Regions from separate parts of the Aminobacter aminovorans genome, predicted to be linked through region 2. Evidence: predicted binding sites of a transcription regulator. Region 2 holds the regulator's gene; each other region holds the start of a gene.
The links. Region 2 encodes LexA, which represses DNA repair genes until DNA is damaged. Its sites were predicted from a motif close to TGTTCNNNNTGTGTTCNG; they were not measured.
Positions count from the first base shown of each region.

Region 1: the regulator LexA is predicted to act here: its motif matches at 1,991-2,008, upstream of DY201_RS05920 (helicase-related protein).
Region 3: the regulator LexA is predicted to act here: its motif matches at 6,439-6,456, upstream of DY201_RS12295 (ATP-dependent helicase).

Region 1 is NZ_UFSM01000001.1:1,210,720-1,218,797, reverse strand. It holds gene DY201_RS05920 (helicase-related protein) at 1-1,874, opposite strand, end outside; gene aqpZ (aquaporin Z) at 2,618-3,307, shown strand; gene phbB (beta-ketoacyl-ACP reductase) at 3,380-4,102, opposite strand; gene DY201_RS05905 (acetyl-CoA C-acetyltransferase) at 4,290-5,474, opposite strand; gene phaR (polyhydroxyalkanoate synthesis repressor PhaR) at 5,771-6,376, shown strand; gene DY201_RS05895 (GlcG/HbpS family heme-binding protein) at 6,634-7,062, shown strand; gene DY201_RS05890 (hypothetical protein) at 7,097-7,510, opposite strand; gene rpmF (50S ribosomal protein L32) at 7,682-7,864, opposite strand; gene mtgA (monofunctional biosynthetic peptidoglycan transglycosylase) at 8,019-8,078, opposite strand, start outside.
Region 2 is NZ_UFSM01000001.1:3,019,912-3,027,989, forward strand. It holds gene gltA (citrate synthase) at 1-1,071, opposite strand, end outside; gene gltX (glutamate--tRNA ligase) at 1,256-2,683, opposite strand; gene DY201_RS14905 (ComEC/Rec2 family competence protein) at 3,095-5,326, shown strand; gene lexA (transcriptional repressor LexA) at 5,432-6,148, opposite strand; gene DY201_RS14915 (molybdopterin molybdotransferase MoeA) at 6,255-7,460, opposite strand; gene moaC (cyclic pyranopterin monophosphate synthase MoaC) at 7,461-7,943, opposite strand; gene trpC (indole-3-glycerol phosphate synthase TrpC) at 7,945-8,078, opposite strand, start outside.
Region 3 is NZ_UFSM01000001.1:2,526,674-2,534,751, reverse strand. It holds gene DY201_RS12335 (GNAT family N-acetyltransferase) at 1-436, opposite strand, end outside; gene DY201_RS12330 (FAD-binding oxidoreductase) at 662-2,077, opposite strand; gene DY201_RS12325 (thioesterase family protein) at 2,285-2,764, shown strand; gene DY201_RS12320 (hypothetical protein) at 2,974-3,171, shown strand; gene DY201_RS12315 (hypothetical protein) at 3,385-4,107, shown strand; gene DY201_RS12310 (hypothetical protein) at 4,121-4,549, shown strand; gene DY201_RS12305 (dienelactone hydrolase family protein) at 4,678-5,556, opposite strand; gene DY201_RS12300 (glyoxalase superfamily protein) at 5,688-6,230, opposite strand; gene DY201_RS12295 (ATP-dependent helicase) at 6,497-8,078, shown strand, end outside.

The sequences.
Region 1 (8,078 bases), 1.8 Mb from region 2:
AGCGGCTTGAGCAGCGACTCGATCTGGAAATTGACGAAACGGTCGGCGCGCGCCGCGACCTTGTCACGGGCCGGGCCCGTCAGCTGCTCGTCGGCGAGCAGCACGACGCGCGGCTTGAGCGCGTCCTCGCCCTCGACCAGTGTGCCGATCGGCGCGCCGATCCAGCGCAGCACGCCATCGGAGCCAAGCGCGATATCGCCATTCGGCGACGCCGAGAAACGTTCTGCGCGGGAATCGAACTCGGTGGCAAGCGCCTTCTGGGCTGCCGTGCGCACAGCCTTGGCGTCTTCTCCACCCGCGCTCTGGTCGGCGGTGAAACGGAACCCTTGCAGTTCGCCGACGTGATGACCCTCGACGAGGACAGTTCCGGACGGGCTTATTTCGGCTTCAAGCATAGTGTTTTCTCTAAGGCGGCGCATGAGGACGGAAGTCCTGCGGTCTACAAAGCGTTTCGTCAACCGCTCATGCAGTGCATCCGACAATCTGTCTTCGATGTTTCGCGTTTTTTCTTGCCAGTGTGCCGGATCGGCAAGCCAGCCAGGGCGGTTTGAGACAAAAGTCCAGGTCCGGATCTGTGCGATCCGGTGTGAAAGCGTGTCGATGTCGCCTTCGGTGGAATCGGCGCGGCGTACCTGCTCGGCCATGTAGTTTTCGTCGACATGGCCGTTGCGGGCGAGATCGTCATACATCGAGGCGATGAGGTCGGCGTGCTGGGCCGGCGCGATCCTGCGGTAGTCGGGCAGCGCGCAGGTCTCCCACAGCAAGGCGACGCGTTCGCGGTTGGTGGCGAGCGAGCGGATGTTTTCGTCGCGCGACAGATGTTCGAGCGCCTGGGCGTCGACCGCCGGCAGCGCGCGCGTCAGGCCCTCGACAGGTGCCACCGTGTCGATCGAGCGCTTGAGCGTGTCGAGGCTGGCGAAATCGAACTGGGCGGTGCGCCACTGCAGCACTTTCACCGGCTCGAAATCGTGGCCTTCGATCTTCTCGATCAGTTCCTCGTCGAACGGATCTACCTGGCCAGTGACACCGAAGGTGCCGTCGCGCAGATGACGCCCGGCACGGCCGGCGATCTGGCCGAGCTCGGCTGCGGTCAGCTGGCGATACTGGTAGCCGTCGAACTTGCGGTTCTGGGCGAAGGCGACATGGTCGACATCAAGATTGAGGCCCATGCCGATGGCGTCGGTGGCAATCAGGTAGTCGACGTCGCCGGACTGGTAGAGCTCGACCTGGGCGTTTCGGGTGCGCGGGCTGAGCGCGCCAAGCACGACGGCGGCACCACCCTGCTGGCGGCGGATCAGTTCGGCGATGCCATAGACCTCGTCGGCCGAGAAGGCGACGATGGCCGAGCGGCGCGGCAGCCGCGTCAGCTTCTTGGAACCGGCATAAGCGAGATGCGACAGGCGCGGCCGGGTGACCACTGATACACCCTTCAGAAGCCTCTGCAGGATGCCGTGCATGGTGGCGGCACCAAGCAGCAGCGTTTCCTGCCTGCCGCGCAAATGCAGGATGCGGTCGGTGAAGATATGGCCGCGCTCGAGATCGCCGGCGAGCTGAACCTCGTCGATGGCAACGAATGCCGCGTCGGTCTGGCGCGGCATCGCCTCGACGGTGCAGACCGAATATTTCGCCCCCGCCGGCAGGATTTTCTCCTCGCCGGTGACCAGCGCGACCTTGTGGGCACCGACCTTCTCGCACAGCCGGCCATAGACCTCGCGTGCAAGCAGCCTCAGCGGCAGGCCGATGATGCCGCTTTCGTGCGCGACCATGCGCTCGATTGCGAGGTGGGTCTTGCCCGTATTGGTCGGACCCAGAACCGCTGTTACATCGCGGCCTGACAGGATCAGTGGGTCGTTCTGCTTGGAGTGGACATTCATTCTACGGAACCGCCCTCGGCGCCGGGTCCACCCGGCGTTGCGCCGCCTGTCGCGACGACTGGACACATAGGGATTTGTAGGCCGAAGCGAAAGCAGAATGTTCCAGATTTAAGAGTTGGAACGAGTCTGGAACGAATCAGCGACGAATCACTGACTCCGGCAGATTCAGGTTTTGTTCACCCCAACATATAGATTTTGAGCTGGCAAGCCGCACCACATGCAGATTCGCTAAAGTGGCCCGTTTCATGCTTTCAGGCTCCAACGTTAACCTTTGCCGGCCAAGTGCGGGAACTGCCCTGCAGCCTCGACGCAAAATAATGATTTTGTTGATGTTTCCTGTCACCGGGTTAACGCGGGAACCGTCAGCGGCCGGCACCTTGTTAAGATTTGAACCAAATGCGGAACGAACAGGCGACGAATCACTGATAGGACAAGTTTCCTGATTTGTTCACCACTAGATGTTGTGTCTCGGCCCAGTCCTCCACCGATTATCCACCGGCGAGTCACAGGCTTGTCCACAGTAGCCTGTCGGGCCTATTAACCTTTGCGTGCCATAGCGGCACATACCGATCCGAGCAAAAATATCTGTGATTGCATCACGTTAAGGGAACTGCACCCGTTGTGCGCGGCGCCGAGCCGTGTCTCCATCCCGAATGTTGAGTCTGCGCGGCGGGGGTTGCCCAGGCGGGGCCTCCGGAAAATGCGGCGCACCACGCAGACGCACGACATCTGGAGGGAAGATCATGTCCAAACGTCTATTCGCCGAGTTTCTCGGCACATTCTGGCTCGTCTTTGGCGGTTGCGGCAGTGCGGTGCTTGCAGCGGCGTTTCCTGAACTCGGCATCGGCTTTGCCGGCGTTGCACTGGCATTCGGATTGACGGTGCTGACAATGGCCTATGCCGTCGGAGGCATATCAGGCGGCCACTTCAACCCCGCGGTCTCGGTCGGCCTGATGATGGCCGGACGCTTCGACGCCAAGAATCTGGTGCCCTATGTCATCGCCCAGGTGGTCGGCGCGATCGTCGCCTCGACGGTGCTCTACCTTATCGTCAGCGGCAAGGCCGACTTCGCCGGCATCGGCGGGTTTGCCACCAACGGCTATGGCGACGCTTCACCAGGCAAATATGGCCTGACCTCGGCATTGATCATCGAGGTCGTTTTGACCTTCATGTTCCTGATGATCATCCTGGGCTCGACCCATGGACGTGTGCCGGCCGGCTTCGCACCGATCGCCATCGGCCTGGCGCTGACGCTGATCCACCTGATCTCGATCCCGGTGACAAACACGTCAGTCAACCCGGCCCGCTCGACCGGACCGGCGCTGTTTGTCGGCGGCGTCGCCCTGCAGCAGCTCTGGCTGTTCTGGGTTGCCCCGATCGTCGGCGCGGCAATCGCCGGCATCGTCCACAAGGCGATGTTCGAAAAGGACTGAAACGGCATCAGCCGAACGCAAAAACGGCGCCTTGCGGCGCCGTTTTCTTTTTCGAACCAGCGAGCCTGCCGATCAGACGAAGTACTGTCCGCCGTTGGCGGTCAGTGTCGCGCCGGTGATGAAGCCCGACTGTTCCGACGCCAGGAAAACCACGCAGCGCGCAATCTCCTCGGGTTCGCCGAGACGGCCAACCGGGATCTGGGCGATGATCGATTCACGCACCTTCTCCGGCACGGCCATCACCATTTCGGTGGCGATATAGCCCGGGCAGATGACGTTGACGGTGATGCCGGCGCGCGCACCTTCCTGGGCCAGTGCCTTGGTGAAGCCGATGTCGCCGGCCTTGGAGGCCGAGTAGTTGGCCTGGCCGGCCTGACCCTTCTGGCCGTTGATCGAGGAGATGGTGACGATGCGGCCGAACTTGCGGTCGCGCATGCCGCTCCACAGCGGATGGGTCATGTTGAAGGCACCGTTCAGATTGGTGTCGATGACTTCCTTCCACTGCTCACGCGTCATCTTGTGGAACATCGAGTCGCGCGTGATGCCGGCATTGTTGACCAGCACCGAGACGGGGCCGAGGTCTGCCTCGACCTGCTTGATGCCGGCCTCGCAGGCGTCATAGTCGGCAACCGACCATTTGTATACCGGGATACCCGTTTCGGCCTTGAACTTCTGCGCAGCTTCGTCGTTGCCGGCATAATTGGCCGCAACCGAGTAGCCCGCCTCCTTCAGCGCGATCGAAATAGCAGCACCGATGCCGCGCGATCCTCCGGTAACCAGTGCAACCTTGCTCATGCGTTTCCCCTTTTCTGCTGCTTGATGGATTGCCCTTGCGACAGGCTTTTACAGCGCCGCGTCCGCGAAGGACGCTGTAACATTTTGAATTGGCGCATGATCCTTTCCGAAAATCGACCCCGATTTTCGGGGCCATGCGCTAGAGACAAAAAGGGCGGCACATTTGGCCGCCCTTTTTGTTTTCGATTTACATCGCCTCGACACACATCGCGACGCCCATGCCGCCGCCGATGCACAGGGTCGCGAGACCCTTTTTCGCACTGCGTCGCCGCATCTCGTAGACCAGGGTGTTGAAGACGCGGGCGCCCGACGCGCCGACCGGATGACCGATGGCAATCGCCCCGCCATTGACGTTGACGATCGAGGGATCCCAGCCCATGTCCTTGTTGACCGCACAGGCCTGCGCGGCGAAGGCCTCGTTGGCTTCGACGAGGTCGAGGTCGTTCACCGTCCAGCCGGCCTTCTCGAGCGCCTTGCGCGAAGCCGGGATCGGGCCGGTGCCCATGATCTGCGGATCGACGCCGGCGGTCGCCCAGGAGACGATGCGGACCAGCGGGGTGAGACCGCGGCGCACGGCCTCGGCTTCCGTCATCAGCACGACAGCGGCCGCACCGTCATTGATGCCCGAGGCGTTGCCGGCGGTAACGGAGCCTTCCTTGTCGAAGGCAGGCCGCAACTTGGCGAGTGAATCGAGGGTCGCGCCATGGCGGATGTATTCATCCTGGTCGACGATGGTGTCACCCTTCTTGCCCTTGATGGTGACCGGCACGATCTCGTCGGCGAAACGGCCGGCCTTCTGCGCGGCCTCTGCCTTGTTCTGTGAGGCAACCGCGAACTGGTCCTGCTCGTCGCGGGTGAGCTGCCACTGGCGCGCGACATTCTCGGCGGTGTTGCCCATGTGGTAGCCGTAGAAGGCGTCGGTCAGGCCGTCCTTGATCATCGTGTCGATCATCTTGAAGTCGCCCATCTTCACGCCGCCGCGCAGGTGCTGGCAGTGCGGCGCCATCGACATCGATTCCTGACCGCCGGCGACGATGATCTTGGCGTCGCCCGCAGCGATCTGCTGCATGCCGATGGCAATGGTGCGCAGGCCCGATCCGCACAGCTGGTTGAGGCCCCAGGCGGTAGCCTCCTGCGGCACGCCCGCTGCCATGGCTGCCTGGCGGGCCGGGTTCTGGCCGGCGCCGGCGGCAAGGATCTGGCCGAGGATAACTTCGTCGACTTCCCTGGGGTCGACGCCGGAGCGTGCCAGCGCCTCGCGGACCGCGACAGCGCCGAGTTCATGCGCCGGCGTGTTGGCGAAGGCACCGTTGAACGAGCCGACCGGCGTTCGGGCAGCGCTGGCGACGACGATGGAGGACGAGGCGGACATGTTTCTCTCCAGACTTCGTTTGACGAATGGTTGTTGCGCGTCGAGGACATTGGCGCTCATGACTTTTCTTGCCCGTTCCATGACCCGAGTCAAACCGGAAAATCACCGGATTGCCGATGCTGCGGCCGCACTGCAGCAAATGCTGCGCAGCATTTTTTTTGCCGGCGTTCAGCGGCCTTGCCTTCTTGCAGTGCACAAACCACTTGGATTTGCGATTGCTTTGCGCTTATCCTCGTGGCTGGCGAAATGTTACCGGCTGCTTACATGGCATTCCGGTCTTCCGGGGGAGGATGCTGATGGCCGCAAAAGACACGCCAATTGTAATCAAGAAATACGCCAACCGCCGGCTCTACAACACCGGCACGAGTACTTACGTCACGCTCGAGGACCTGGCCGAAATGGTCAAGAAGGGCGAGGAGTTTACCGTGCAGGACGCCAAGACCGGCGAGGACATTACTCACCCTGTTTTGACCCAGATCATCTTCGAACTGGAGAACAAGGACGGCCAGAACATGCTGCCGATCCCGTTCCTCAGGCAACTGATCTCCTATTATGGCGACCAGATGCAGATGGTCGTGCCAAGTTTCCTCGAACAGTCGATGCTCGCCTTCTCGAAGGAACATGAGCGCTTCCGCGAGCAGATGAAGGCGACCTTCGGCAAGGCGCCGATCGATATGATGAAGGGCACAGCACCAATAAAGGCGCTGGAAGAACAGACGCGCCGCAACATGGAGTTGTTCCAGAACGCGATGCGCATGTTCACCCCGTTTCCGATGCCTGGTACCGGCGCAGCAGCGCCTGCCGAGCCCGCGAAGAAAGAAGCGCCCGAGAAGCCGGACGAGCTCAAGGAGCTCAAGGACCAGCTCGCCGCAATGCAGCGCAAGATCGATTCCATGGGGTGAGCACCCGGTCCGCCCCTTGGGCGGATCGAAACGTCCGATGGACGTTTCAAAGGGTGCGAACGCCCTGAGCCAAAGCGAAGGGCCTGAGGACCTCTCCAATCCTGGGGTGAAGCGAAGCTTCAGTACCCAGGGTTGCTGGACAGCCCACCCCGTCTCCCACCCATTCAGGTAAGGCAGTTTCAACCGGATGCAGGGTTTTGCCCGGCGTCAGGAGCGTGTTTGCTAGACGCCCATCGATTTCATCAGGAGGAATGACCATGACCGAACTGACGCTGGCCAAGGCCAACGCCATCATCGACACCGCCTTTGCGCTCAGCGCCGAGCAGAAGTTCAAGCCGCTGGGTGTTGCCGTGCTCGACGCCGGCGGCCACCTGCTGGCCTTCCAGCGTCAGGACGGATCGCCCTTCATTCGCGCCGAGGTGGCATCGGGCAAGGCCTATGGCGCGCTTGCCGTCGGCTCGAGCTCGCGCGCACTCGGCGTTGCTGCGGTCGAGCGCCCGCATTTCTTTCAGGGGCTTTCGGCGGTATCGGGCGGCAAGATCGTACCGGTGCCGGGCGGCGTGCTGATCCGCAACAAGAATGGCGACGTGCTCGGCGCGGTTGGCATTTCGGGCGACACGTCGGACAATGACGAACTGGCAGCCATGGCCGGCATCGAATCGGCCGGCTTCATCGCCAAGGTCTGATCTACGAAGCGCGCTCCCCGGGGGGAGCGCGCTCCTACTCGCGTCCGAACGTGACGTCCCGGTTGGCCGAACGGATCGATACCGAAAAGCCAGCCAGCACGTCGAGCAGCGCGATCACCATCAATATGAAGAAGACCGAACTGGTGGCGCCGCGCACCAGCAGGAACTCGACCAGGAACGCGACGAAAACGAAGGTCGAAAGCAAGTGATCGACGACAGAGGCGCTGCCCGTGCGGGTCGCCTTGACGATCTCGACGAAGAAAAGCAGCAGCGCCACCACGATCAGCAGATCGCCGAGGGTAAGCGCAAAACTGCCGCCCGACATCATCCCCAGCGTGAGAATCTCGGTTGCCCACGGATTGCCGTCGGGGCCGCTGCCGAACAAGCCGGCCACACCGACGTTGTAGAGGACGAAGGGGATGATCAGAAGAGGAATGCCCGCGAGCATAGAACGGTCTCCGCTTTGCGCTGGCACCTTCTAGAATCCCCCGACGCCCAGGCGTCAAGGAAATTCGGCGCCATCATCGGAACACGCAAAAAAGAAAGGACCGGCGAGACCGATCCTTTCCCAATTCGCTCGCTCGGGCAAAGCCGCTCGGCTTCCCCGTGGGAAAGCTGCTTAGCTTTCCTTCGGCGTCAGAACCTGGCGACCGCGATACATGCCGGTCTTCAGGTCGATGTGGTGCGGACGGCGCATTTCGCCGGAATTCTTGTCCTCGACATAGGTCGGGGCCTTCAGCGCGTCGGCCGAGCGGCGCATGCCGCGCTTGGACGGGGAGGTTTTTCGTTTTGGAACAGCCATGGATATACTCCACCAATCGGTCAAATGACCCTGTCCGCCCTCGTGAAAGGGCCGCGCATGGGCCGGAAACTGAGAAAGTTGGCGAGCCTATACACGGCGAAAGCCGGCTTGACCAGCCCGAAGCGACTCTTTTTTCGGCCCTGCGACAGCTAACCTAATTGAGGCACTGCACATAGGCGCCGGCCTTGGTGGCGCGGCGCTCGATGACCGATGC
Region 2 (8,078 bases):
CTTTTCGATGAAGTACTCGTCGGTCAGTGCGATGCGCTCGAGCTCCATCGCGACGTCGAGCATCGGATCGTCCTTGATGCCGAGCTCGCCCAGAACCTCATGCGTGGTCTTCTGCATGATCTTGGCGCGCGGGTCGTAGTTCTTGTAGACGCGGTGACCGAAGCCCATCAGGCGGAACGGGTCGTTCTTGTCTTTGGCGCGGGCAACGAACTCGGGAATGCGGTCGACATGGCCGATCTCGCTGAGCATGTTGAGCGCCGCTTCATTGGCGCCGCCATGTGCGGGGCCCCACAGGCAGGCGATGCCGGCGGCGATGCAGGCGAACGGATTGGCGCCCGACGAGCCGGCGAGACGCACGGTCGAGGTCGAGGCGTTCTGCTCGTGGTCGGCGTGCAGGATGAAGATACGCTCCATGGCGCGGGCCAGCACTGGGTTGACCTTATATTCCTCGCACGGCACGGCAAAGCACATGTGCAAGAAGTTGGCTGCGAAGTTCAGTTCGTTCTTGGGATAAATGAACGGCTGGCCGATATGGTACTTGTAGGCCATCGCGGCAATCGTCGGCATCTTGGCGATCAGGCGGATCGAAGCGACCATGCGCTGGTGCGGATCCGAAATGTCGGTCGAGTCGTGATAGAAGGCCGACAGCGCGCCGACCACGCCGCACATCACCGCCATCGGGTGCGCGTCGCGACGGAAGCCAGTGAAGAAGCGCGACATCTGCTCATGCACCATGGTGTGGCGCGTGATGCGGTAGTCGAAGTCGTCCTTCTGAGCCTTGGTCGGCAGTTCGCCGTAGAGCAAGAGGTAGCAGACCTCGAGGAAGTCGCCGTGCTCGGCGAGTTGGTCGATCGGATAGCCGCGGTGCAGCAAGACACCGGCGTCGCCGTCGATGAAGGTGATTTCCGATTCGCAGCTTGCGGTGGAGGTGAAGCCCGGGTCGTAGGTGAAGGCGCCCGTCGTTGCGTAGAGCGATGCGATGTCGATCACATCCGGTCCGACCGTTCCGCCGCGGACCTTGAACTCGTGGGTCTGGCCGCGGAACTCCAGTTTGGCGGTCGAATCAGTCATCGCATACTCCTTAGTGCTGAGTTGCCGCCTTGCGCGGCGCAATCGTCATAACAAGGCAACCCATTAGGCCCGGAACGCTTGAACTCGCTTCCCAGCTTTCCCGCTGCTATCAAATTGACCTGTTGCCGCAATGTTGCACCGCAACAGCCTCATTTCAATGCAAAACTAGGAAAGCACTGCTGACCTAATCGATTTGATCAAAAATGCGGGCTAGACTTTCGTCGCGCCCTAGAACGGCAAGAACGTCGAACACTCCGGGAGAGGTGCTCCTGCCCGTCAGGGCAGCGCGCAAGGGCTGCGCCACCCCACCCAATTTCAGGTTTTCACGGCCGGCAAATTCGCGGATCGCGGCTTCGGCATTGGCTGCAGACCAGTCGCCAGCAGCAACCGTTGCAAGCGCCGTATGCGCGCCCCTCAGAATGTCCTTGGCCGGACCGGCGAGCAGGCCGGCGGCCTTGTCGTCGAGCGGCAGCGGGCGCTGGGCAAACAGAAAGCCTGCGCCGTCGGCCAGTTCGATCAGCGTCTTGGCGCGCTCCTTGAGGCCGGGCATGGCGGCGAGCAACTGGGCCTTGCGCGTGTCGTCGAGCCCGCCGAGGATGGCATCGCCGCCGGGCAGATAGGGCAAGGTGGCAACGAAGATGTCGAACAGCTTCTGGTCGTCCATCTGGCGCATGTGGACGCCGTTCAGCGCCTCGAGCTTGGCAAAGTCGAAGCGTGCCGCGCCCTTGTTGACGTCCTCGATCGCGAACCAGCCGATCATGTTCTCGATGCTCATCACCTCGTCGTCGCCATGGCTCCAGCCGAGGCGGGCGAGATAGTTCAGCAGAGCCTCGGGCAGGTAACCCATGGCGCGATATGCATCGACGCCGAGCGCGCCGTGGCGCTTGGACAGCTTGGCGCCATCCGCGCCATGGATCAGCGGGATATGGGCCATCACAGGCACGTCCCAGCCCATGGCGTTGTAGATGACGGTCTGGCGCGCGGCGTTGGTCAGGTGGTCGTCGCCACGGATGATGTGGGTGACGCCCATGTCGTGATCGTCGACGACAACCGCATGCATGTAGGTCGGAACCCCGTCCGAACGCAGGATGATGAAATCGTCGAGATCCTTGTTAGGAAAGCGCACGTCGCCCTGCACGCGGTCGAGCACCAGCGTCTCGCCGTCCTGCGGCGCCTTGATGCGGATGACCGGCTTGACACCAGCCGGCGCCTCGGACGGGTCGCGGTCGCGCCAGCGGCCATCATAGCGCGGCGGCTTGCCCTCGGCGCGGGCCTTTTCGCGCATCTCGGTCAGCTCTTCCTGCGAGGCGTAGCAATAATAGGCCTTGCCCATGCGCACGAGCTCTTCGGCCACCTCGCGATGGCGCGGCGCACGCTCGAACTGCGAGATCGGCTCACCCTCCCAGGTCAGGCCGAGCCAGGTCAGGCCCTCGAGGATCGCGGCCGTTGCGGCGTCGGTCGAGCGCTCGCGGTCGGTGTCCTCGATACGCAGCAGCATGGTGCCGCCGGTGTGGCGGGAATAGAGCCAGTTGAAGAGAGCGGTACGCGCGCCACCAATGTGCAGATAGCCGGTGGGCGAGGGGGCAAAGCGGGTGACGACAGGCATGGCGATTTCCAAGGGAGGCAGGGCGCTTGGCCGAAACCGGCGGCGCATGGTGTTTGTGTGCGGTTGATGTAGCATAGAAGGTCTGGGGCGCAAGGGGCAGGCCCGATGGGCGACCGCGTGCGGGAGGGGCAAGCCGGTAACAATCCGGTGGTCGAGGCCAGCGAGCGCGACTTGCTGGCCCTCCCAGTCACGCCTGCCGTTACGTGGACACCACCATCTCCGCCCGAGAGAGATGCTGCTCCTGACGCCGATGCATCACCGTTTCAGCGAGGACACCAGTCCTGGCTACGGCAAGGATCGCAATTGCTGGTCGGTCACCGGATAACCGCACGATCCACTCTGGCTTCGATCGAAACGGAACTCGACCGCGGTGCGGCGTTCCTGCTTCTTCCGGTTTTTCTGGCCGCTGGTGCGCTGGTGTATTTTGCTCTTCCGAGCGAACCGGATGTCGCGCCGCTCGTCGCGATGTCTGCGTTACCGGCCGTGCTCGCCTTCGTTTCGCGCGGACGACGGCTTGTCCACTATGCGCTCGCAGCTGTCGCCGCCTTCATGCTTGGCACGGCCGTTGCCAAGTTCGAGACGCTGCGAATGGCGACCAAAGTGGTGGGCGCCGAAATCTCGACGGCCATCACCGGACGCGTCGTCGGCATCGACAATCTGGGCAACGCTCGGGTGCGGCTGACGCTCGACGTTCTGGCGACCGCGCGCCCTGTATTGCGTTTTGCGCCTGAGCGGGTGCGGCTCACTGCCCGCAAGATTCCTGAGGGTGTCATGGCGGGTTCCGAGGTGACGGGGTATGTCAGGCTGATGCCGCCGTCCGGGCCTGTGCGGCCGGGCAGCTATGATTTTTCCTTCGAAAGCTACTTCGACGGCATCGGCGCCAGCGGGTTTTTCATGAAGGGGCCGGAACTCGGCGTAACCACGCAGCCACCGTCGGTCAGCGAACGTGCCTTCGCTTCGGTAGAGAATTTGCGTGAAAAGATCGCCCAGCGCATTCGCGAACGCATCGGCGGGCCGGAGGGTGAAATCGCGGCCGCCTTGATGGTCGGTGTGCGCGGTGGCATTCCCGACGACGTCAACGAGGCGCTGCGGCGTACCGGGCTTTATCACATCATCTCGATCTCGGGCCTGCACATGGCAATGGTCGCGGGAACCATCATGCTGCTGATGCGGCTGTCCTTCGCTGCCTTTCCCGCCTTCACCTCATGCCGGCCGGTCAAGAAATATGCGGCAGGTGCTGCCCTGGCTGCGACCGGAGGCTATCTGTTCATTTCCGGCGCCGAGGTCGCGGCGCAGCGCAGTTTCATCATGCTGGCGGTGATGCTGACGGCAGTGCTGTTCGATCGCGCAGCACTCACCATGCGCAACCTCGCAATCTCCGCCGTCGTGGTGATCCTGATCTCGCCCCATGAGGTCGTCGGGCCGAGCTTTCAGATGTCGTTTGCCGCCACAGCCGCCCTTGTCAGTGCCTATGCCTGGTGGTCTGAAAGGCGGGAAGAACAAGCGATGCCGGTCGTCCAAAGGTCGCTGCCGTCGAAGATCTGGCACTGGTCTGCGGCAGTTGCGGTCGGCCTCGTCGCGACCTCGGTGATTGCCGGGCTGGCGACCAGCGTGTTCGGCGCCTGGCATTTTCAACGCGTATCGCCGCTCAGCCTGTTCGCCAATCTTGCAGTCACGCCGCTTGTGTCGGTCCTGGTGATGCCTTTCGCGGTCATGGCAGGGATTTTCATGCCGCTCGGGCTCGACGGCCTCTTCCTCGACACGATGGGGGCCGGCCTGAAAGGAATGATTGGCATCGCCACGTGGTTCTCGGCATATTCGCCGGTCGACGCGGTTGGCCTTGTTTCGCCGCATGCAGTGCTGCTGTTCACCGCAGCACTCGTCATTGCGTCGACGGCGACGACCTGGCTGCGCATAGCGGCACTGCCCTTCGCTGCCCTAGGACTGCTGATGGTGGTGGAAACGGAAACGCCAGACGTCCTCGTTTCGGAAGACGGCCGCCTCGTCGGCGTGCCGGTCGGCGGCGGCAAGCTGGCCGTCAATCGCGCCCGGCCGAACCAATTCACCGTCGACAACTGGCAGCGCGCGCTGATGGCCGAAACTGTCGTCAGCCCGGCACGCCCGGCGATGGATCGCGCCGCCGGTACGGACAATTCATCCGACCCGAGTGCGAAAAAACCGTCAGTGAATGTCGCGGCCGCAGGAAACTTCGTCTGCGGCGAGGAACTCTGTGCTGTCCAAGGAGCGGCGGGCGAGCGGATCATCCATGCGGCGAATGCTGAAGCCGCTGCACGTGCCTGCGACAGCGCGGATTTCATCGTGGTCGACGATGCCACGGCCGGCGGAATCTGCTCCGGGGCGACGTCGACCGCGCCTGTTGTGCTTACCAAGCGCGAACTGGCGCGCCTCGGCAGTGCCGCGATATTCATCACGCATCAGACAGCAAGCAGCCTGAAGATCGACATTCGCCACGCCGTGCCAGAACCCTACCGCCCGTGGCACATCCAGCGCCAGTTCTCACGCGAAGCACGGGGACTGGCGTCCTACAAGCGTGCCGAGAGACCTCCGAAAGCGCCGACGGCGCAACCTACGGTACAGCCAGAGAGGCCGACACCCGCCCCAACGCAGTCACCAGCAGCGTCACCATAGCCAAGCGCAGATCGGCCGGGTAGCGGATTGCGGTCGGCATACTGAACAGTCACAGACGGTAGTCAAAGCCGCCCTTCGATGTTTGCAGTCCGCAATCTCCGAAAATCAGTAGCGGCGGATCAGTCCGACAAGCTTGCCCTGCACCTTGACCCTGTCGGGCCCGAAGATGCGGGTTTCGTAAGCGGGATTGGCGGCCTCGAGTGCGATCGAGGCGCCCTTGCGGCGGAAGCGCTTGAGCGTCGCTTCCTCATCGTCGACAAGGGCGACGATGATCTCGCCCGGATTGGCCGTGGTCGAACTGCGGATGACGACAGTGTCGCCGTCGAAGATGCCGGCCTCGATCATCGAGTCGCCCTTGACCTCAAGCGCGTAATGCTCGCCGCCCATGATCATGTCAGGCGGCACTGAAATCGAATGGGTCTTGTGCTGGATGGCGTCGATCGGCACACCGGCCGCGATGCGTCCCATGACGGGAATGGCAACCGCCGATGCAACATCGTCGTCATTGCCGGCCGACATGCTGCGTGAAGGATCCGGTTTGCGTCCAAGGCTGCCCTCGATGACGCTGGGCGAGAACTTCCTCGCCGCGTTCAGGCCTGGCGCGATGGAATCGGGCAGGCGCAGCACTTCGAGTGCACGGGCCCGGTTGGGCAGGCGCCTGATGAAGCCGCGCTCTTCCAGAGCTGTGATCAGGCGATGGATGCCGGACTTGGAGGCGAGGTCGAGTGCTTCCTTCATCTCGTCGAACGACGGCGGAATGCCCGCCTCCTTCAGCCGCTCGTGGATGAATAGCAAAAGCTCGTGTTGTTTGCGCGTCAGCATCGCCACCCCCGAGGAATCAGAAGAAAAACAAACCCAGAACAAACACTATATGTTCCAGTTGTGTTCCGCAACCGTTGATATTTCGTGAAGGCTGGAGGCGCTTGCTTCAGCGAAGCATCATCACCTGGCAGGCGCTGCCGGCATCGATCGCCGGTGCGAAGGGCGCCCGCACGATGGCGCAGTTGGCGGCGGCCAGCGTGCGCAGCATCGAGGAATCCTGGACCAGGTAAGGCGTGACGACGAGACCCTCAGAGGTTTCACGCGCGGCCGCACGGACGAAATCCTGGCGCAGATCATTGGCGGCCATTGCCGTGTCGAGAATGCCCGTGCGCATGTCGTGCGAATAGGAACGTCCACCGAGCTTCGCCACCAAGGGCTTCAGGAAGATCTGCGAGCAGATCAGGCTGGCGACCGGATTTCCCGGCAGGCCGACGCAGCGGCTGGCGCCAAGCCGGCCGAACATCAGCGGCTTGCCGGGCCGCATGGCGATTTTCCAGAAGTTGAGAGCCATGCCGAGATCGGTGAGGACTCGATGGACGAGGTCATGGTCGCCGACCGAAGCACCGCCCAGCGTGACGATCACGTCAGCGTCCGCTGCGAGCGCCTTCGCCACCAATGCGGCGATTGCCTCGGTGCGGTCAGCGGCGATGCCGAGATCGAGCACGCGCGCGCCGACCGATTGAACGATCGCCGCGACACCATAGGCGTTGGAGGCAATGATCTGATCGGGTCCGGGGTTGCTGCCCGGCGGCAGCAGTTCGTCCCCGGTGGCGATGATGGCTACCAGAGGTGCCCGTAGCACTTCGACGCCGGGATGGTTGGCAGCCGCGATCAGCGAGAGCGCTGCCGGGTCGAGCACGCGTCCGGCATCCAGAATGAGGTCGTCCTGCTTGAAGTCGAGACCCCTGGCGCGGATATTGCGGCCGGCACTCGTCGGCTCGACCACCTCGATCTCGCCATCGCCGAGATCGCGAACGTTCTCCTGAATGACGACGGTATCAGTGCCTCGAGGTACCGGTGCTCCGGTGAAGATGCGGACGCATTCGCCTGGACAGACGGTGCCCGTGAACTGCTTGCCGGCGGGTGCCTGGCCGATGACCTTGAGACGCGCCGGCAGCGAAGCGATGTCGGCGGCCTGCACCGCGTAGCCGTCCATTGCGGATGCATCAAAGGGCGGCTGGGTGCGCAGGGCATGCAGCGGCGCCGACAGAACCCGACCCGCGGCCTGGGCAAGAGCAACAGTCTCCGTGCAGCGCGGCTCAGCACCGTCGAGCAGGCGCGCCAGGGCGTCGGCGACGGGCAGCAGGGCCATCTATTCAGCCGCCTTGTAGTCGCCGGACTTGCCGCCGGTTTTTTCGACCAACCGGATGCCCGAGATCACCATGCCGCGATCGGCGGCCTTTGCCATGTCGTAGATGGTCAGGCAGGCGACCGACGCTGCGGTCAGCGCCTCCATCTCGACGCCGGTCTTGCCGGTGACACGGGCGAGCGCCGTCACCCGCAGGCCGGGCAGGGCCTCGTCAGCTTCGATCTCGACCGAAACCTTGGTCAAAAGGATCGGATGGCAGAGCGGCACGAGCTCATGCGTGCGTTTGGCCGCCATGATGCCGGCGATGCGCGCGGTGCCGAGAACGTCGCCCTTCTTGGCGTTGCCCGACAGGATCAACGCCAGTGTCTCCGGGCGCATCACCACATGGCCTTCGGCAATTGCCGTGCGTGTCGTCTCGGCCTTGTCGCCGACGTCGACCATGTTGGCCTCGCCGGTGGCGCCGATATGGGTGAGGGTGGTTGCCATGTCAGGCGCTTGCCAGCGTTGCGCCATCGAGCAGCGCGCGCGTCGCCGACGTCACGTCGGCCTGCCGCATCAGGCTTTCGCCGACGAGGAAATTGGAGATGCCGGATTTCTGCAGACGCAGGCAATCGGCATGGG
Region 3 (8,078 bases), 490 kb from region 2:
TCCGGATCACCTCCTGAGGTCGCCCGTCGTCATCGGCGTCGCGCCTGGACGTCTCGACGAATCCAAGTTTGCGGTAGAAGCCGACAGCCATCTCGTTCTCGGCGTAGACTTCCAGCTCGAGCGTGCCCTTCAGCGCCAAGGCGTGCAGCACCAGCGCCTTGCCTAGCCCGTGGCCATGTGCTGCGGGGGCGACGAACAGGCCACCGATGAAGTCTTCGATCAGGCCGATGAAACCGGCTGGCTCGCCGTCGAGCTCGACCACCCAATTCTCGGCCTGCGGCAGGTAGATCTCGCGGACCCTGCCTTGCTGCTCCAGCAGCTCGGCCTCGGACATGAACGGATGGCCGATGCGCGAAGCCTCGAGCCAGATGTGAGCCAGTCGATCGCAGTCGGCGGCGGAATAGGCGCGGATCGTCGCGCCGTGAGCGTGTGTCATGGGATTGTCCCTGGAATTTTTGCGTATGGAGAAAGGCGCACATGCGCCCACACAGAGCGCCGCGCCTCCGAACGGAGAGGACGCTCTGCAACCAAAAATGTTGACCTTTCGGCCCCGTCAGCACCTTGGCCGACGCTTCAGCGATGGAAGTCTCTACGCATAAAATTCCTGGTTGGACGGCGCCGCAGTAGCAGCGCCGGCCACGCCTCGTCAATGCCTCGACGCCTACTCTGCCGCCGGCAACACCTTGCCAGGATTGAGAATATTCAGCGGGTCGAGTGCGGCCTTGATCGCCCGCATCACCTGGACGCCATGGCCGTGCTCGCGCTCCATCAGCCCCATCTTGCCCTGGCCTATGCCATGCTCGCCGGTCGAGGTGCCATCCATCGCGATCGCCCGTTCGGCCAGCCGCTTGACGAATTCCTCCGCCCTGCCGATGTCGGCGGGGTCGTTCGGGTCCATCAGCACCAGCGTATGGAAATTGCCGTCGCCGACATGGCCGACGATCGGCGCAATCAGCCCCAGCCGCGCGATGTCGGCCTCGGTCTGGGCGATGCATTCGGCCAGACGGGAGATCGGCACGCAGGCATCGGTCGACAGCGCCCGTGCGCCCGGCTTCAGTGTCTGCGACGCCCAATAGGCATCATGGCGCGCCTTCCACAACTTCGCTCGCTCTTCCGCTACCTTGGTCCACAGGAACGGCCCGCCGCCATATTCGGCCGCGATCTCGCCAAAGCTCTCCGCCTGCTCGGCAACACTGGCGTCGGAACCGTGGAACTCGAGAAACAGGCACGGACTCTCGGGATAATCGAGTTTGGAATAGATCTTCATCGCCCGCATCTGCAGCGCGTTGACCAGTTCGATCCGCGCCACCGGAATGCCCATCTGGATGGTGGTGATGACGGCCTGACACGCTGCCTCGACCGTCGGAAACGGGCAGACGCCGCCCGAAATCGCCTGCGGAATGCCCTGCAGCCTCAGCGTCACCTCGGTGATGATGCCGAGCGTGCCTTCCGAACCGACCAGAAGCCGCGTCAGATCATAGCCGGCCGAACTTTTCCTGGCACGGTGCGAGGTCACGACCTCGCTGCCGTCGGCCATGACGGCACGCAACGACAGCACGTTCTCGCGCATCGTGCCGTAGCGCACCGCATTGGTGCCCGAGGCGCGCGTCGCCGCCATCCCGCCAAGGCTGGCGTTGGCCCCGGGATCGATCGGGAAGAACAGGCCGGTGTCGCGCAGATAATTGTTCAGCGCCTCGCGCGTCACACCCGCCTCAACGGTGCAGTCGAGATCGTCGGCATTGACCGACACCACCTTGTCCATGCGCGAGGTATCGAGCGAAATGCCGCCCGCCGGCGCATTCACATGGCCCTCGAGCGAGGTGCCGGTGCCGAAGGCGATGACCGGCACGCGATGCGCGGCACAGACCCGCACCACATCCTGCACATCAGCGGTGCTTTCGGCGAACACCACGCCATCGGGCGCCTGATTGGGTAGATAAGTGGTGGTGTGGCCATGCTGCTCGCGGATCGACTGACCGGTCTGGAAGCGCTCGCCGAACTGCTGTTTGAGGATGCCGAGCGCAGCAGCGATTCCCGCCTCGTTCCGGGCCATCGCCTTCAGGTCGCTCAGAGCCATGTTTTCCTCCGCGTTTGGAACAGCCTGGCGCCTTGCCGGCACCTTATGCTCCGGTAATCTGCCAGCCCTGTCAGTTTGTCCAGCGCCACCGTGCATGACCCCGAAAATCGGGATTTTCGGAAAGGATCATGCACTAACCTAGGTTTAACAGCGTCCTTTGCGCGTCCTGACGGACCCGCGGCGCTTTAAGGTCGAAGAGGATCGTCCATGTCTGCACCGTTCGTCTCGAGCGTCATGGAGGTCGAGAAAGCCTGGCTCGACTATAACGGCCACATGAACATGGCCTATTACAATGTGCTGTTCGACCGCGGTGGTGAAGAAGCGCTCGACCTGCTTGGGCTGGGCGCGGCTTACGCCCGCGACCGCAAGCTCACCACCTACACCGCAGAGATCCATGTCTGTTACGTCAGGGAGCTGCATCTGGGCGACAAGGTCACCGCCACCTTCCACCTGCTCGACCACGACGAAAAGCGTTTCCGCGTCTTCCAGGAACTGCATCATGTCGAAGGCTGGCTGTCGGCAACGTCGGAGACGCTGTCGCTCCATGTCGACATGAACGGCCCGAAGGTCGCTCCCTTCCCCGCAGACATCATGGCAGGCCTCGATGCCATGCGCGCGGCGCACGCCGCATTGCCCATGCCCGAGCGCGCCGGCCGCTCGATCGGCATCAAGCGCAAGCCCACATAGTGGCTTCTGGGCGGGCGCGAGCCCACATAGTGGCTTCCCCCGCGGGCGCAAGCCCGCATAGTGGCATCAGAGCCACAGGCGGTTAACCTTACCTGTTTATAACCTTCGCCTCAGCCTGAGGTTCGTTGATCGCCTCTCTCTGCCCTCCGACAATCCCACCAAGCGAAGTTGAGTCGCGGCGGCGGGCACCGGACGGCTTGAGGCAAGGCATGCACACTGACATCGAAGCAACGGCCAACAAGCTCGCCTGCGACCCTCGCATCAGCGACTATGATTTCTGGCGTTCGCTTCGCAACATCAACAACGAGCTTTTCGAGATCGCCAACAACAACCGGCCGATCCCGATCGAGATGCTGCGCTGGCGCGTCATCCTGCGCCAGGCCCGCTCCAAGCGCGGCGTGGCCTGAAGCCCTACGCCGACCTTTCCCAAATCTTAAATTTTCGTCAGGTGCCGCGGCCTCGATAGTGCCGCCACAATCGGGGCCAAGCTAACCCTCGCTGGCCTCGCCATGCTTGCAGCGTCTTCGCCGAACCGATCGGCGATCCACTGGCGCATTCCGATGCCTCCCATGAGCACGCATCAAGCCGGAACGAGTGGTTCGTTTCGGGAGGGCGTAGCTGTGTCCCAAAAGGAGGACGAGACGATGATCCTGCCCAGACCTGTTCTTGCCCAGGCATTCGGCCTGACCGGGGCCGCCTTGCTGGCGCTGGCCACGCCCGGCTTCGCTGCTAACGCGACAGCGACGCAATCGACGACCAAGGCCTGCAGCCAGCAGTATCAGGCCGCCAAGACGGCCAACACCCTGAACGGCGAGAAGTGGCCGCAATTCCTGTCCAAATGCAGCACAGCGATGAACAACACCGCGACACCGGCAACGGTGCCTGCCGCCAAGGCCAAGCAGGCGTCTGCGCTGGCGCCCGCCAACACCAACTCCAATACGACCAAAAGCACCAGGACCGCGGCCGTCTCAGGCACAACAGTCGGCCACCAGACCACACAGCAGATCTGCAGTTCGCAATATCAGGCGGCAAAGGCAGCCGGCACGCTCAACGGCCAGAAATGGCCGGCCTTCCTTTCGAGCTGCAGCGCCAGCATCAAGAACGACAATGAAGACGCGAGCGCCGCTCCGCCCGAACCGAGCCTCGCCTCGGCCAAACCGGCGATGACGGCGACATCGGCCGATGGCAAGCCGCTGACGGCGGGCGAGGTCGCCTTCCGCCAGCGCATTCATGAGTGCTCGACCGAATGGCAGAGCGAAAAGCAGGCCGGCACCATGCCGTCAGGCGCCAAGTGGCCGCAGTTCTGGAGCCAGTGCAACACCAAGCTGAAGGCCCAGGGTTGAGGAGCGCCGAGCGATGAATGTACAAGACATCGTCAACACCGTCTCGTCGCGGCTGAAGCTCGATCCGGCGGTCGCCGAAAAGGCCGTCGGCACCATCTTCTCGGTGCTCGAGCATGAGTCCGGCGGCGTCGCCAGCGCCGGCATCTTCACCAGGATCGCCGGCGCCGGCGAACTCGCCCACAGCTACGACGTGATGGCCGGCTCGGACGACAGCGGCGGCCTCGTCGGTTCGCTGACCTCGCTGCTCGGCGCCTCGTTCGGCGAAAAGGCCGGCGCCATGGTCAACGGAATCGCGCAACTGCGTTCGCTCGGCCTCGACATGACCCAGATCGAGCAGGCCGGCGAAACGCTGCTGCTCGAAGCCAGGGGTGCAGCCGGCCCCCAAGCCGTCAGCGGACTTGTCGACGCAGTGCCGGCGCTGAAGGGGCATTTCGGGCTTTAGGGGTTGATCCCGAACGGAGCCAGTCGGATCAATGTTCCGGCACCAGGCCGCTCAGCAGAAAAGCCCGCGCCGTCAGGCGCGGGCTTTTCGTAGATCAGATTGCAAGCGTCGTTGTCGCCGCCCTCGGTTCAGGCGAGCTTTTCCTTGAAGAAGCCGACGGTCCGCCCCCAGGCGAGTTCCGCCGCCGCCTTGTCGTAGCGGGCTTCCGAGGTGTCATTGTTGAAGGCGTGCTGGGCGCCGTCATAGATGAACAGCTGGAACTCCTTGCCGGCCTTCTCCAGTGCCGCCTTGTAGGCGTCGATGCCGGCATTGATGCGGTCGTCCTTGCCGGCATAATGCAGCATCAAGGCTGCCTTGATCTTGGCGATATCGGCCTCGTCCTTTGGCTGGGAGCCATAATAGGCAACGCCGGCGGCCAGATCGGGCGCGTTGACGGCAAGTGCGTTGACGGTTCCGCCGCCCCAGCAGAAGCCCATGGCGCCGACCTTGCCATTGCCGCTCTCATTCCCCTTCAGGAACGCCACCGTGGCGACGCCATTTGCGACCGTCTGCGCCACATCGAGTTGGCCGAACATCTCGCGCGCCTTTTCCTCGTCCGCTGGCGTGCCGCCAAGCGGCGACAGATAGTCGGGCGCCAGCGCCACGAAGCCTTCCAGTGCGACCCGCCGCGCCACGTCGCGGATATGCGGGTTGAGGCCGCGGTTCTCATGAATGACGATGACCGTCGGCAGCTTGCCTGTGGCGTCGGCCGGACGGACGAGATAGCCCTTCATGTCTCCCCCGCCGCCGGGATAGGTGATGTCCTCGGTCTTCAGCCGCTTGTCGTCGTCGGCGACGATCGCCGCCCGCGCCTGGTTGGCCGTAAGCAACGGCACGATCGCCGCCGCGGCAGCGCCTGAGCCGGCAAGCCTGGTCAGCTTCTCCATGAAGCCGCGCCGGTCGAGTGTAATGTGGGTGTATTCGTCATAGGCGTCGATCATCGCCTGGGTAATGGCAGGTCGTGTCATCTCTCGCTCCCTGTCTGGTTCCGAGGCCGGGAGTTTAACGTATGCAAATGTAGTTGGTTTCACTGTTGCGTGATCGCCGCGGCCACGAAAAAGCGCCCGCGCGTGGTCGGCGCGGGCGCTTCGACAAGCGCTCAATCCTGGCTTTCCATGAAGCGGATGCGGTTGCCGAACGGGTCGATCACCTGGCACTCCAGCCCCCAGTCCTGCTGCTCCAGGCCCGGGCGGTTGTACTTGTAGTTCTTGGCAATCAGCCCCTTCTGGAAGGCCTCGACGCCCTTCATGTAGCAGACAGCCGTCGCACCCGGGCTGGCGTCGCCCGAATGCTCGGACAGATGCAGCTTCAGCCCACCGCGCGACACCTGGCAATAGAGCGGTGCGCCGGGGTGGAAGCGATGCTCCCAGTCGAAAGTGCAGTCGAGGAACCCCTCGTAAAAGCCCCTCGCCTTGTCCTCGTCGAAGATGCGGAAGATCGGCACCGGCTGGGTGAAACTCACCGCACCGGCTGTCGGATCCTCTGACTTGTCGAGCTTGCTCGACAGGATGTTCCAGGTCTCCAAGCCGAATTGCCTGGCGACGATCTCGAGCGCCTCGCTGTGGCTGAGCTCAAGGTTTTTCTGGGCAAGCGCCTCGCGCATGGCTTTCGCCATCGCCTTTGCGTCACGATAGGTTCGCATGATCTTCCGATCCTCTGGTTGTGGCGAGAAATCCCATCAGTGCCCGCATTGCCGATGCTCTCACCATCCCATGGGATCAGGTGACGGAAGCGTCCGATGTGTTCGCCATACCCCCAGAGGGCGCGGACTGCCGGCCACATCAAGCCGTCAGCCACGCTAGCAAAGCGTCTGTGGCAGGGTCAACACCGATCGCTTTTCCCGCCAAAACCAGAACAAAACAGAGACGCTTCTGGCCTTTCCGCCCCGAATCACTACATTCGGGGCAAATGTCAGACTTTCCGGACGACATGCCCTTTTTCGACGAGCCCGGCGGGATGCCGCCCAGGGCCGCCAGCACGCCTGCGCCCAGCGGTATCGCTGCGCGCGCCATGGCCGCGCGCCAGGCGCCGTCAGCGCCCGATTACCTCAACGGCCTGAACCCCGAGCAGCGCCAGGCTGTAGAGACCACCGAAGGCCCGGTTCTGGTGCTCGCCGGCGCCGGCACCGGCAAGACGCGTGTGCTCACCACCCGCATCGCCCATATCCTCAGCCAGGGCCGCGCCTACCCCAGCCAGATCCTCGCCGTCACTTTTACCAACAAGGCGGCGCGCGAAATGAAGCAGCGCATCGGCCACCTTGTCGGCGAAGCGGTCGAGGGCATGCCGTGGCTCGGCACCTTCCACTCGATCGGCGTCAAGATGCTGCGCCGCCATGCCGAACTGGCAGGGCTGCGCTCCGACTTCACCATCCTCGACACCGACGACGTCATCCGCCTGATCAAGCAGTTGATCCAGGCCGAGGGCCTTGACGACAAGCGCTGGCCGGCGCGCCAGTTCGCCATGATGATCGACGGCTGGAAGAACAAGGGCCTCGGCCCTGCCGAGATCCCCGAGGGCGACGCCCGATCCTTTGCCAACGGCAAGGGCCGTGAGCTCTACAAGGCCTATCAGGACCGGCTGCAGACGCTGAACGCCTGCGACTTCGGCGACCTGTTGTGTCATCCGATCCGCATCTTCCGCGCCTACCCGGATGTGCTCAAGGAATACCACAAGCGCTTCAAATACATCCTGGTCGACGAGTACCAGGATACCAACACCGCGCAATATATGTGGCTGCGGCTCCTGGCCCAGGAAACCGGTGGCCCGGGGCAGAAGAATGTCTGCTGCGTCGGCGACGACGACCAGTCGATCTATGGCTGGCGCGGCGCCGAGGTCGACAACATCCTGCGCTTCGACAAGGATTTCCCCGGTGCCGTCGTCATCCGGCTCGAGCGCAACTACCGCTCTACCGCGCACATACTGGGTGCCGCCGCCCACCTCATCGCCCACAATGAGGGCCGTTTCGGCAAGACGCTGTTCACCGAACGCAACGATCCCGAAGACGGCAAGGTCAATGTCCATGCCGCCTGGGATTCCGAGGAGGAAGCCCGCGCCGTCGGCGAGACCATTGAACAGCTGCAGCGCCAGAAACACAATCTCAACGACATGGCGATCCTGGTGCGCGCCTCGTTCCAGATGCGCGAGTTCGAAGACCGCTTCGTCACGCTTGGCCTCAACTACCGCGTCATCGGCGGCCCGCGCTTCTACGAGCGCCAGGAAATCCGCGACGCCATGGCCTATTTCCGCGTCGTCGCCCAGGGTGCCGACGATCTCGCCTTCGAACGCATCGTCAACGTGCCCAAGCGCGGCCTCGGCGAAGCCGCCATCCGCCAGCTCCACGACACGGCGCGCGCCCTTGGCGTGCCGATGCTGCAGGCAGCCGCCCAGCTCGCCGAGAGCGACGAACTAAAGCCCAAGCCTCGGGCAGCGCTGCGCGAGGTCGCAGCCAATTTCGAGCGCTGGCAGAAGGCACTCGACAACACCCCGCATA